3 regions of the Massilia aerilata genome follow, and region 3 is predicted to be linked to each of the others. Evidence: predicted binding sites of a transcription regulator. Region 3 holds the regulator's gene; each other region holds the start of a gene.
What was found. Region 3 encodes sigma-54, which starts transcription at its own class of promoters, with help from an activator protein. Its sites were predicted from a motif close to TGGCANGNAANCTGCTTT; they were not measured.
Positions count from the first base shown of each region.

Region 1: the regulator sigma-54 is predicted to act here: its motif matches at 2,861-2,878, upstream of ACFPO9_RS22180 (TorF family putative porin).
Region 2: the regulator sigma-54 is predicted to act here: its motif matches at 2,666-2,683, upstream of ACFPO9_RS22350 (pilin).

Region 1 covers NZ_JBHSMZ010000016.1:586,242-590,652, reverse strand. Annotated here, with positions in the region: gene ACFPO9_RS22200 (hypothetical protein) at 1-467, opposite strand, end outside; gene ACFPO9_RS22195 (YifB family Mg chelatase-like AAA ATPase) at 526-2,043, opposite strand; gene ACFPO9_RS22190 (hypothetical protein) at 2,132-2,428, shown strand; gene ACFPO9_RS22185 (accessory factor UbiK family protein) at 2,438-2,686, opposite strand; gene ACFPO9_RS22180 (TorF family putative porin) at 2,965-3,717, shown strand; gene ACFPO9_RS22175 (P-II family nitrogen regulator) at 3,730-4,068, shown strand; gene ACFPO9_RS22170 (ammonium transporter) at 4,079-4,411, shown strand, end outside.
Region 2 covers NZ_JBHSMZ010000017.1:24,418-28,828, reverse strand. Annotated here, with positions in the region: gene ACFPO9_RS22365 (DUF2889 domain-containing protein) at 1-336, shown strand, start outside; gene sucC (ADP-forming succinate--CoA ligase subunit beta) at 391-1,560, shown strand; gene sucD (succinate--CoA ligase subunit alpha) at 1,578-2,459, shown strand; gene ACFPO9_RS22350 (pilin) at 2,745-3,224, shown strand; gene ACFPO9_RS22345 (O-antigen ligase family protein) at 3,304-4,411, shown strand, end outside.
Region 3 covers NZ_JBHSMZ010000010.1:106,021-110,431, reverse strand. Annotated here, with positions in the region: gene ACFPO9_RS15065 (enoyl-CoA hydratase/isomerase family protein) at 1-680, opposite strand, end outside; gene hpf (ribosome hibernation-promoting factor, HPF/YfiA family) at 786-1,154, opposite strand; gene ACFPO9_RS15055 (RNA polymerase factor sigma-54) at 1,213-2,703, opposite strand; gene lptB (LPS export ABC transporter ATP-binding protein) at 2,706-3,488, opposite strand; gene lptA (lipopolysaccharide transport periplasmic protein LptA) at 3,488-4,051, opposite strand; gene lptA (lipopolysaccharide transport periplasmic protein LptA) at 4,052-4,411, opposite strand, start outside.

The DNA.
Region 1 (4,411 bases), on a different contig from region 3:
GGCGGCAACGCATTCGCCTTGCCGAGCACGATCACCTGGTAGAAGCGCTTGCCGCGCGCTTCGAAATGGCCGACCAGGCGCACCGGCACGCCATTGCTGCTGCCGGTGGCGTCGACATCGCCGGTCGCCTTGCCGTTGGCATCGGTCTGGAATTTGCCCTGCGTGCCGCCGGCGCCGATATTGCGCAGCAGCGCCTGCATCATGGCCGGCAGCGCGGCGCGGGCACGGGCCTCGTCCGGCGCCTCGGCCGAGCCGACCGCGAAGGTGGCGCCGTCGACTTCGGCCGCCGTCATCGTCATGCTGACCTGCAAACCGTCGAGGTCGACGCTGCGGGTGAAGCTGGCCGGCTTGGCCGGGAAAGTGATTTTGTAGGGCGCATCCGGGCTGGCGTAGTCGCGCCAGTTGTATTTCGGGCTGCAGGCGGCCAGCAGGAGGAAAAGGACCGGCGAGAGGAGACGGATTTTCATGGGCCGATGGTATCAGCGCCCCGCGCCGCCTGCCAGCAAAAAAGTTGCAGATATTTAATCAGGATTCGACCAGGCCACGCCGGTACTGGATCGCCTCGGCCACATGTTCCGCCTGCACCCGCCGCGCCTCGGCCAGGTCGGCAATCGTCCGCGCCACTTTTAAAACCCGGTGATAGGCCCGCGCCGACCAGTGCAGATGGCGCATGGCATTGCGAAGCAACTGCTCAGCGGCATCGTCGAGTTCGCAATGGCGGTCGATCTCGCGCGTCGCCAGGCGCTGGTTGACCTTGCCCTGGCGCGCCAGCTGGATCGCGTGGGCGCGCGTTACGCGCGCGGCGATGGCGCTGCTGGGCTCGCCATCGGCCTGGGCCGCCATCGATTCCGGCGCCATTGCCGACACCGGCACCTGCAGGTCGATACGGTCGAGCAGGGGGCCGGAAATCTTGTTCTGGTAGCGCAGCACGGCCTCGTGGTTGCAGCGGCACTTGCCGGATGGATGGCCCAGCCAGCCGCAAGGGCAGGGATTCATCGCCGCGATGAGTTGAAAGCTGGCGGGAAAGTCGGCTTGGCGCGCCGCGCGCGAGATCGTGATGTGGCCCGACTCCAGCGGCTCGCGCAGCACTTCCAGCACGTGGCGGCTGAATTCCGGGAGTTCGTCCAGGAACAGTACGCCGTGATGGGCCAGCGATATTTCTCCCGGGCGCGGCACGCCGCCGCCGCCGACCAGGGCCATGCCCGAGCTGGTGTGGTGCGGGCTGCGGAAGGGCCGGCGGCGCCAATGCTCGATGGAAAAGCGCCCGGCCAGCGACTGGATCGCCGCCGATTCCAGCGCGTCTTCATCGCTCAGCGGCGGCAGCAGGCCAGCAAAGCGCGAAGCCAGCATGCTCTTGCCGGCGCCCGGCGGACCGACCATCAGCACCGAATGCAGCCCGGCCGCCGCGATCTCGAGCGCGCGCTTGACGTGCTGCTGGCCTTTGACGTCCGCGAAGTCGGGATAGCGGGGCGGCGCCAGAGCAGCTGGCGGACGGTGCCGCGCCAGCCGCGCGTCATCCGACTGCGCCGCGAAGTGGGTGCATACCTCCAGCAGCGTGTTTGCCGGGTAGATGGCGGCCTCGCTCACCAGCGCCGCTTCGTCGGCATTGGCGTGGGGCAGCACGAAGGCGCGTCTGGCGCCGTCCGCGCTGCGGTGCATGGCGAAGGTCATCGCCAGCGCGCCGCGGATCGGGCGCAGTTCGCCCGATAGCGATAGCTCGCCGGCGAACTCGTAGCGGTCCAGCCCTTCGGATGGAATCTGTTCCGAGGCGGCCAGGATGCCGAGCGCGATCGGCAAATCGAACCTGCCGGACTCTTTCGGCAGATCGGCCGGCGCGAGGTTGATCGTGATGCGCCGGTTCGGCAGCTCGAAGCCGGAATTCTGCAGCGCGGCCCGGACCCGGTCCCTGGATTCGCGCACCTCGGCATCCGCCAGGCCGACGATGGCCATGCCGGGCAAACCATTGGCGAGGTGCACTTCGACGCTGACGGAGGGCGCGTCCATGCCGGCCAAGGCCCGGCTGCGCAGCACTGCAAGACTCATGGCGATCCTGTCGGGATGAAGACCTGCAGATGGTGAGCGCTGGGAGGCCTGCGATTCTTGAGAGCGGCCAAATGTGTATAGTGCCGGGATGCCGAAACTGATCCTGACCGTCGCCGTCGTGGCGCTGCTGTTCTGCCTGCTGTGCGGGCCGGTGTTCTACGTGGCGCTGCGGTTCCGGCGGGGCGGGGATGTGGCGGCATTGCGGCCGCTGCGCCATGTGTGGCTGGCGCAGCTGGCGCTGGCCTGCGTGCTGATCTTCGTGGCCGACAGCATGGGCTTCATGAATCCGCTGGGGATCGTGCTGGCGATCGTCTTCGCCGTCAGCCTGGGCGGCGCCGCGCTGTTCGCCCTGTGGCGGCTCGTACGGCGCATCGCCCTGCGTTAAAGCTGCGCCTTACACCTTTTCCGACGCAAGCTTCGCTTCCAGTTCCGCCACGCGCACTTCGAGCGCCTCGAGCTTGGCGCGGGTCTTGGCCAGCACCTGGGCCTGGATGTCGAATTCCTCGCGCGTCACCAGGTCCAGCTTCGAAAAGCCCTGGGTCATCATGGCCTTCACATTGCGTTCGATGTCCTTGGCCGGCGAATTCTCGATCGCCTGGTTGATCTTGCCTTGCAGATCGTTGAAGAAATTATTCATGTCCATCTTCTTTATCCATAGTGGCCGCACCACGATGTGCGCACTCTTTTTGTGCGTGCATCGCTGATTTAGTGCATGCACCTGTACGGCGCACGCGCCTGCGGCATCGTTGTCATTTTTTGCATCCCAAGAATGGGGACGAGGCCCGGGAATACAAGCCTTGCCGTTTGATCAAGGGGTTGGCACGCATCCTGCTAAAGCAAGCATACAACATACAAAAACAGGGACGCGAAGTTCGGATTGTAAACCCATCAGGTCCAAGTTCATTGATAAGGGAGTGTCGTATGAAGCGTCGAAGCAGCAAGTGGCAGCAGATCGTGATCCTGACGGCGGGCGTGTGGAGCCTGTCCACCGGGCTGGCCGGCGCACAGGAGCAGGAGCAGAAGCCGGACAATGAAGTGAGCTACAACGCGGCGCTGACCAGCGATTACCGTTACCGCGGCCTGTCGCAGAGCCGGCTCGATCCGGCCCTGCAGGGCGGCGCCGACTACGTGCACAACCCGACCGGTGTGTACGTGGGCACCTGGCTGTCCACCATCAAGTGGACCAAGGACCTGGGCGGCAGCGGCAACCTGGAATGGGATATCTACGCCGGCAAGCGCGGCAACCTGAGCGCGGATGTCACCTACGACGTCGGCGGCCTGTACTACTTCTACCCGGACAACGGCCTGCACCCGAACGCCAACACCTTCGAGCTGTACGGCCAGCTGGGTTACGGTCCGGCCTACATCAAGTACTCGCACTCGCTGACCAACCTGTTCGGCACCGCCGACAGCAAGGGCAGCGGCTACCTCGATGTCGGCGCCAACGTCGATGTCGGCGGCGGCTTCGTGCTGAACCTGCACGCGGGCCACCAGGAAGTCCGCCACAACGGCGCGTTTTCCTATACCGACTACAAGCTCGGCGTGACCAAGGACCTGGGCGTGTGCTCGGTCGCGCTGTCCTGGATCAAGGCGAATACCAGCGGCTACCTGAGCCCGTCCGGAGAAAACCTCGGGAAGTCCGCGGCCCTGCTGTCTGTTTCAAAAACTTTCTGAAGAGGCAAACGCATGAAAATGATCACCGCCATCATCAAACCCTTCAAGCTCGACGAGGTCCGCGAGGCCCTGTCCGAGCTGAATGTCCAGGGTATCACGGTGACCGAAGTGAAGGGTTTCGGGCGCCAGAAAGGCCATACCGAGCTGTATCGCGGGGCCGAATACGTGGTCGACTTCCTGCCGAAGACCAAGATCGAGGCGGCCGTCGACGACGCCATCGTCGACCAGGTGATCGACACGATCCAGAGCGCGGCACGCACCGGCAAGATCGGTGACGGCAAAATTTTCGTCTCCAGTCTGGAGCAGGTAATCCGTATCCGTACCGGCGAGACCGGCAACGATGCGCTGTAAGGGGAACCCGATGATACGCACAATCACAAAAATGATCGCAGGCTTCGCCGTCGCCCTGGCGCTGGGCAGTTCGCTGCCTGCCCTGGCCCAGGATGCCGCCAAGCCCGCTGCTGCCGCTGCAGCCGAAGCCGCCCCGGCCGCTCCCGCCGTCGCCGCACCCGCCGCCGCAACGCCCGCCGCCGCAGCGGCGGCGCCCGCAGCCGAAGCGCCGGCCGCGGCGCCGGTTCCGCAGAAAGGCGACACCGCCTGGATGTTCGTCGCCACCTTGCTGGTGATCATGATGACGATCCCTGGCCTGGCCCTGTTCTACGGCGGCCTGGTGCGGTCCAAGAACATGCTGTCG
Region 2 (4,411 bases), on a different contig from region 3:
GAAGCTTCGTCGGATGCCGTACCCTATCCCGGTTATTGCGACACCATCGCGCCCGCTTACAAAAAACTGATCGGCTTGTCGCTGATGAAACATTTCCGGCTGCACCTGAAGGACCGCCTGTCCGGTGTCCTCGGATGCACCCACTTGACCGAGCTGGCACAGGTCCTGCCCACCGCGGCAATCCAGGCCTTTGCCGACGAAGCCATGGAAAATCGCGAAGCCGCGCAATCGGCCGAGCGTCCATATGAACTCGACCGCTGCCACGCGCTGCGCACCGACGGCCCCGCCGTCGCGAAGTACTACCCGCGCTGGGCCTTGAAGGTGGTATCGGGGTAGTATTTTTATTTATCCAACCGTATTCACATCAGTAAACGAAGAAGGGAAGCCAGCATGAAAATCCATGAGTATCAAGGCAAAGAGATCCTCCGAAAGTTCGGAGTGACCGTTCCGCGCGGCATTCCGTGCATGTCGGTGGACGAAGCCGTCAAGGCAGCTGAAGAGCTGGGCGGCCCGGTCTGGGTAGTCAAGGCGCAGATCCATGCTGGCGGCCGCGGCAAGGGCGGCGGCGTGAAGGTTGCCAAGTCGATCGACCAGGTGCGCGAGTACGCGAACCAGATCATGGGCATGCAGCTCGTCACCCACCAGACCAGCCCGGAAGGCCAGAAAGTGCGCCGCCTGCTGATCGAAGAAGGCGCCGACATCAAGCAAGAACTGTACGTCTCGCTGGTCACCGACCGCGTCACCCAGAAGATCGTGCTGATGGCCTCGTCGGAGGGCGGCATGGACATCGAAGAAGTCGCGCACAGCAACCCGGAAAAAATCCACAACGTCGTGATCGAGCCGTCGGTCGGCCTGACCGACGCGCAGGCTGACGACGTCGCCCGCAAGATCGGCGTGCCGGAAGGCTCGATCGCCGCTGCCCGCGCCAACCTGCAAGGCCTGTACAAAGCCTACTGGGAAACCGACTGCTCGCTGGCCGAGATCAACCCGCTGATCGTGACCGGCGACGGCAAGGTCATCGCCCTGGACGCCAAGTTCAACTTCGACCCGAACGCCCTGTTCCGTCACCCGGAAATCGTGGCCTACCGCGACCTGGACGAAGAAGATCCGGCTGAAGTCGAAGCATCGAAATTCGACCTGGCCTACATCTCCCTGGACGGCAACATCGGCTGCCTGGTGAACGGCGCCGGCCTGGCCATGGCCACCATGGACACCATCAAGCTGTTCGGCGGCGAGCCGGCCAACTTCCTGGACGTGGGCGGCGGCGCAACTGCCGAGAAGGTCACCGAAGCATTCAAGATCATGCTGAAGAACCCGGGCCTGAAAGCCATCCTGGTCAACATCTTCGGCGGCATCATGCGCTGCGACGTGATCGCCGAAGGCGTGATCACCGCATCCAAGGCCGTCTCGCTGAAGGTGCCGCTGGTCGTCCGCATGAAGGGCACCAACGAAGACCTGGGCAAGAAGATGCTGGCCGATTCGGGCCTGCCGATCATCGCCGCAGACACGATGGAAGACGCAGCGAAGTCGGTCGTCGCCGCTGCTGCTGGCCAAGCCTAATTCGCAAAGGAAATAACATGTCGATTCTGATTAACAAAGACACCAAAGTCATCACCCAAGGTATCACCGGCAAGACCGGCCAGTTCCACACCCGCATGTGCCGCGATTACGCGAATGGCCGTGAAGCCTTCGTCGCCGGTGTGAACCCGAAAAAAGCTGGTGAAGACTTCGAAGGGATTCCGATCTTCGCATCGGTCAAGGAAGCCAAGCAGAACACCGGCGCCAACGTGTCCGTGATCTACGTGCCGCCGGCAGGCGCCGCCGCCGCGATCTGGGAAGCCGTCGAAGCCGAACTCGACCTGGCAATCTGCATCACCGAAGGCATCCCGGTCCGTGACATGATGGAAGTCAAGGACCGCATGGCCAAGGCCGGTTCGAAGACCCTGCTGCTGGGCCCGAACTGCCCAGGCCTGATCACCCCGGACGAGATCAAGATCGGCATCATGCCGGGTCACATCCACAAGAAGGGCCGCATCGGCGTCGTTTCGCGCTCGGGCACCCTGACCTATGAAGCAGTCGGCCAGCTGACCGCACTGGGCCTGGGCCAGTCGTCGGCAGTCGGCATCGGCGGCGACCCGATCAACGGTCTGAAGCACATCGACGTGATGAAGATGTTCAACGACGATCCGGACACCGACGCGGTCATCATGATCGGCGAGATCGGCGGCCCGGACGAGGCGAATGCTGCTCACTGGATCAAGGACAACATGAAGAAGCCGGTCGTCGGCTTCATCGCTGGCGTCACCGCGCCTCCGGGCAAGCGCATGGGCCACGCCGGCGCGCTGATCTCGGGCGGCGCCGATACCGCGCAAGCCAAGCTGGAAATCATGGAAGCCTGCGGCATCAAGGTCACCAAGAACCCGTCGGAAATGGCTCGCCTGCTGAAGGCCATGCTGTAATCGATTCGTTCTAATAGTAGTGATGCAAACGGGGAGCTTCGGCTCCCCGTTTTTTTTGCCGGGATGCCGACATTTTTCGACAAGGGACAATTTTTGACATACCCGGCTGACAAAAATTGTCATACGGCAAGGGTAGTACTGACAAAAAGTGGCGCTGGCACGGCGTTTTGATGTCTCGGTGCTAACGATTCTGCCTGGAAACGACCTGGCACGGCGGTTGCATATAGTAGAGGGCAGAAGCAAGCAGTCACCCTTTAAACGTCGTACCAAAACTGGAGAAACACCATGAAAGCACCGAAAATGATGAAGAAAGCCGAAGCCGGCTTCACCCTGATCGAACTGATGATCGTTGTTGCCATCATCGGTATCCTGGCAGCTGTTGCTATCCCGGCTTACTCGAACTACACCATCAAGGCCAAGGTTGGTGCGGCAATGAGCTCTGTTGCTTCGCTGCAGACCGCGGTTGCTAACTGCATCCAGGAAAACGGCGGCGTGGCAACTACCTGCGACAGCGGCACTGCCGAAGTCCCGGCCTTCACCCCGACCAAAGAGCTGTCGGGCGCTGTTGTCACCGACGGCGAAATCGTCGCAACCTTTGCTGCAGCCGGTATCGGTAGCGGTGTGAATGGCACGACCTTCACGATGACCCCGTCGGCTGTCGCAAATCAGACCACCATTACTTGGCGCGTCACTACCACTGCTTCGAATAGCACGGCGGCACAGACCCTGACCAAGAACAGCGTGACTCCTCCGTCGGGTTCGTAATCTGACCACAGTACAAGAAAGCCGCCCTCGGGCGGCTTTTTCTTTTCCTCTCAAAAATCCTCCAGGCACGAGGTGACCCATGTCCAGCTCCGCACATCCGGTTTCGCGCTTGTCTCTTCCCGCATTTTCGGACCGGCCCTGGTTCTCCCTGCTCCTGATCGCCGCCATGGCAGTGGCGTTCCTGTGGTGCTCCGGCCACGACGAGCAGCGTTGTGCCCAGCTCGTGCTGCTGGCAATCCTCGCCGGCGCGGTCATCGCAGGGCGCGGTGCGGCGCAAGCCGTTAGCGGCATGCGTCCCGCCGCCCGAATGTGCCTGGCAGCTTTCTTCACGCTGGGCGCGATCTCGGTGTCGATGGCTTTTTCGCTGCGCCATGCGATCTACGAGTGGTCGATCCTGTTGCTCCTGCTGCTGGCCGCAGCACTCCTCGCCGCGGAACTGGCCCGCACCGGCAAAGGCGGCCTGCAAGCCGTCCTGGTCTGCATGGGCGTGGCCTGCCTGCTTCATTCCCTGCGCGTCCTGCTGATGTATGCGGCGGCGCTGACCAGCGGTGTGCAGATCGACATGCATGTGCTGGCCGTCGGCTTCAGCAATGTCCGCTTCCTGAACCATACCCAAACCGCGCTGCTGTCCCTGATCGTCCTGCTGTGCCTGCAGGCGCCGAAAAGAACCGTCATACGCCGCACCTGGTTTGCCCTGGCCGCGTTCTGGTGGGCGCTTCTCTTTGTCAGCGAAGCGCGCGCTACCATATTGGCGTTCGGCGCCGCCGGCGTCGCAGTCCTGCTCTTGCGCCGCTCGCATGCACGCGCACTGCTGGAAATGATGGCGCTGACCGCCCTTGCCGGCGTCGTCGTCTATGTGCTCGGATTCATTCTGTTGCCTCTGCTCGCCGGACTGGGGTCGATCGGCGTGCCATCGAACGTCGTGGCACGCACGGCGGCCGACCCGTCTTCGGGCCGCACGCTGCTGTGGAAACTGGCGCTGCAGCTGATCGCTGCCCACCCCTGGCTGGGCGTCGGCCCGCAGCACTTCGCGCACGAGGGTGCAAAGCTTTATATTGGCGCCCACCCTCACGATTGGCTGTTCCAGATCGGCGCCGAATGGGGCGTTCCGGCCCTGCTGTGCCTGCTCGGCGCCATCGTTCTGGGCGTGCGCGCATTGGCCGGCAGCGGTAAACGGATTGCGGCGG
Region 3 (4,411 bases):
CCGGCCTGCTGCGCAAACGGCGCCGCAAAGGCGCGGATCGCCTCGGCCAGCTGTGCGCCCGGCGTGGACGCGATCAGCCCGTTCAAGGCCGCCAGTTCGGCAGCCGGCACGAACAGATCCGCCAGGCCGACGTAGAGCGCATCGGCGGCGCCGACGGTCAGCCCCGTCAGGCCCAGATACATGCCGAGCGCGCCCGGCGCATGCGACAGGAAGTGGCTGCCGCCGACGTCCGGGAACAGGCCGATGTTCACTTCGGGCATCGCCATCTTCGTGCGTTCGGTCACGATGCGCAGGCCGCTGTCCGGGCCGCCCTGGGCGATGCCCATGCCGCCGCCCATCACCACGCCATCCATCAGCGAGATGTAGGGCTTCGGATAAAAATGGATCAGGTGGTTCAGCGCGTATTCTTCGGTAAAGAAGTCTTCCAGCAAGGCACTGCCGCCAACAGGCGTCGCATGGCCGGCCTGGTGGAAAAAGCGGATGTCGCCGCCTGCGCACAGGGCTTTCTCGCTGGTGCTGGTGATGACGACCGCGGCGACGTTCGCGTCTTCGCGCCAGGCCAGCAGGGTCTCCGTCAGTGCGCGCACCATCTCCAGCGACAGCGAGTTCAGGGCCTTGGGGCGGTCCAGGGTGATGATGCCGGTGCCGTTGGCAAGCCGGGTCTGCACGTGTTCGCTCATGTTCTTTTATTTATGAAAGGGAAAGCAGTATTGTAGCGCGGCCAAAAAAACGAAAAGGGCGCCAGATGCGCCCTTCGTCTTGCCTATGCTGCGCCAGCGGAACGATCACGCTGCAGCGGCAGCTTCTCCTCCCTCAAGGTCTTCGTTGGCCATGCGTTTTAGTGCTGTGTGACTATGATCCTGCAGCATCTGCTTGTACTTCTGGACCTGGCGGTCGAGACGGTCCATCAGCATGTCGATCGCCGCGTAGAGGTCATGTGCGGCGCTGGCGACGTGAACGATCTTCCCAGCAACACGCAAGTTGATCTCGGCCTTCTGGCGTTTTTCTTTCTCGGTGAGATTGTCTATGCAGAGGATGACGTGGGAGTCGATCACTTGATCGAAATGGCGGGTGATGCGTTCGAGCTTGTTCTGTACGTATTCACGGATTGCTGGGGTTACATCGAGATGATGTCCGCTGATAGTGAGATTCATACACACTCCTTTGAAGATGCGCTGTCAGGTAACCAGTATCTGGGTGCCCTGCAGCTTATTACAAGGATTTGCGGAGGCTGACGGGCGGGATCTTCAGCGCCTCACGGTATTTCGCGACCGTGCGGCGTGCGATAACCATTCCCTGTTCCCCTAGCATCTCCGCGATCTTGCTGTCGGATAAAGGGTTCTTGGGGTCTTCTGCTCCTGTGAGTTGCACGATGAGAGCCCGGATCGCCGTCGAGGATGCTTCACCGCCTGCCTCGGTCGCGACGTGACTTCCGAAAAAGTACTTCAACTCAAACATGCCGTGCGGCGTCAGCATATATTTCTGAGTTGTGACGCGAGAAATTGTGCTCTCGTGTAGACCTAGTGTATCAGCTATCTCACGTAAAACAAGGGGCCGCATGGCAACTGCGCCGTGCGAGAAAAAGTTCCGCTGGCGCTCGACGATAGCTTGCGCCACGCGCAGGATCGTGTCGAAGCGCTGGCGCATGTTCTTGATGAGCCACTTGGCTTCCTGCAACTGTGCATTCAGCTGCGATTCCGATTTCCCCTGTTTCAGCAAGGCGGCGTAGATGCTGTTCACGCGCAGGCGCGGCATCACTTCCGGATTCAGCTGCACGCTCCAGCCGTCCTTCGCGCGGCGCACGATCACGTCCGGCACCACGAAGTCGGAGACGTCGGAGGCGAAGGCCGCACCCGGATGCGGATTGCACTGGCGGATCACGGCCTGGGCTTCGCGCAGGTCTTCGTCGTCGCAGTCGAGGGCCTTCTTCAGCTTGTTGAATTCGCGCTGCGCAAACCAGGTCAGGTAGCGTTCGACGATGACCAGCGCCATGCGCCGCGTCACCATCGCCACGCCGGGCATGCGCCGGATCTGCAGGGCCAGGCATTCGGCGGCGCTGCGCGCGCCCACGCCCGGCGGGTCCATGCTCTGCACCAGCGACAGCGCGGTGCGCAGTTCCTCGAATTCGATCTCGAGTTCGGCCGGCAGGCGCGCGTGGATGTCGTCCAGCGATTCGTCCAGGTAGCCGTTGTCGTCGAGCGAGTCGACCACGATCTCGACCAGCGCGCAGTCGCGCGGCGAGAGGCAGGTCAGGCGCACCTGTTCCATCAGGTGCTCGCGCAGCGAGATGGGGCTGGCTTCCAGCTGCGGGCGGCCGTCCTCTTCCTCGCCGCCGCTGCCGCTGCCGGAATGGCCCGACTCGCCCCACTCCATCTCGTGCTCGGCGCCGCCGGCTTCGCCGCTGTCGCCGCCTTCGGCTTCGCTGCCGCCGCTGCCGCCGTTCTCCTCGCCCTGGCCGGACGCGGGGGGCGCATCGGGCGTGGTGTTGGTCGAGGAACCGTTGTTGATGGCGCCGTCCGCCAGCAGGCGCACGGAGCGGTCGAGCGGATCGTCGAGGCGTTCGAGCAGCGGATTCTCACCCAGGACTTGTTCGATCTCCTGGTGGAGTTCGAGCGTGGACAGCTGCAGCAGGCGGATCGACTGCTGGAGTTGCGGCGTCAGCGCAAGGTGCTGTGAGGTCTTGAGTTGCAGCGTCTGTTTCATGACTACATCCTGAAGTGTTCACCCAGGTAGACACGGCGGACGGATTCATTCGCGATGATGTCGTCGGGCCGGCCCGAGGCCAGCACCGCGCCCTGGTTGATGATGTAGGCACGGTCGCAGATGCCGAGCGTCTCGCGCACGTTGTGGTCGGTGATCAGCACGCCGATGCCGCGCTCTTTCAGGAAACGCACGATACGTTGGATCTCGATCACGGCAATTGGATCCACGCCGGCGAAAGGTTCGTCCAGCAGCACGAAGCGCGGGTCGGTGGCCAGTGCGCGCGCGATCTCCACGCGGCGCCGCTCGCCGCCCGACAGCGACAGCGCCGGGTTCTCGCGCAGCTTCTCGATCTGCAATTCGGCCAGCAGCTCGTCCAGGCGTTCCTGGATGCGCGCCTTGCTCAGCGGCTTGCCGTTCTCGCGCTGCAGTTCCAGCACCGCGCGGATGTTCTCTTCCACCGTCAGCTTGCGGAACACCGAGGCTTCCTGCGGCAGGTAGGACAGGCCCAGCATGGCGCGGCGGTGGATCGGCAGGCTCGTGATGTCGGTGCCGTTGATGACGATGGCGCCGGCATCGGCCGGCACCAGGCCCACGATCATGTAGAACGAGGTGGTCTTGCCGGCGCCGTTCGGGCCCAGCAGTCCCACCACCTCGCCGCAGGCGACCTGCAGCGAAACGTCGCGCACCACCAGGCGCTTGCCGTAGCTTTTCTGCAGCCCCTTGGCGACCAGGGTGCTGCCGCCGCTTGCGACGGCGGTCGGGGTGGCGTCTGCGTGTACTTCCATCATTGCTTTCCTGCTTCCGGTGGCGCCGCCGGCGTAGGGCGGCGCGTGTAAAAAGTGACGCTGACGCGGTCCTTGCCGGGCTTGTCGGCGCCGCTCACGTCATTCATGTTCAACAGGACTTCCTTGCGGGCGTCGTAGGAAATGAACGGGCCGCTCATCTCCCTGGTCACGGTACGGCCGTCGAGCTGCCTGATCGTGGCATGCGAGATCAGCTTGACGATGTCGGTGCGCTCGTCGTATTCCATGCGCTCGCCGTAGCCTTCGTCCCACTCGTCGGCGCCGCCGTCGCGCTTCTGGCGGAACGACGCGGCCTTGCCGTTCGCCCCGAACAGGACCACGGAGCGGTAACCCTCCGGCGTTTCCCTGATCTCGGCGCGCTCCGCCTTCAGCAGCATGCTGCCGCGGGTGCCGATCACGTTGCCGGTCAGGATCACGGTCTGGGTGGCCTGGTCGATCGTCGCCTTGTTGCCTTCGACATTGAAGGGCTTGAGCGCATCCGCCCGCTCGGCCTGCGCGAGCGGCATCAGCAACAGCGCAAGGGCAGCGGCGAGTGCGCGCTTCATTTACTGCTTCCCTGCCGGCGCGGTGCGGCGCGGCGCGATGATGATGGTGCTGCGGCCGCCGCCCGCCTTGCTCTCGCCGCTGGCGTCGTTGAAGACGTTGGCCTGCTCGGTGCGGTTGTCGTAGGAGATGAAGGGACCGTTCACCTCGCTCGTCATGCGCTTGCCTTCCAGCTGCTTGACGACGGCATTGGCGAACAGCTTGACCACTTCGGTGCGCTCGTCGTATTCGATGCGCTGGGCCTGGCCTTCGGTCCACAGGTCGGGGCCGCCGTCGCGCTTCTGGCGGAAGCTGGCGGTCTTGCCCGGCGCGGCGGTCAGCGTCAGCAGCATGTAGCCCTCCGGCGTTTCCTTCAGCACGGC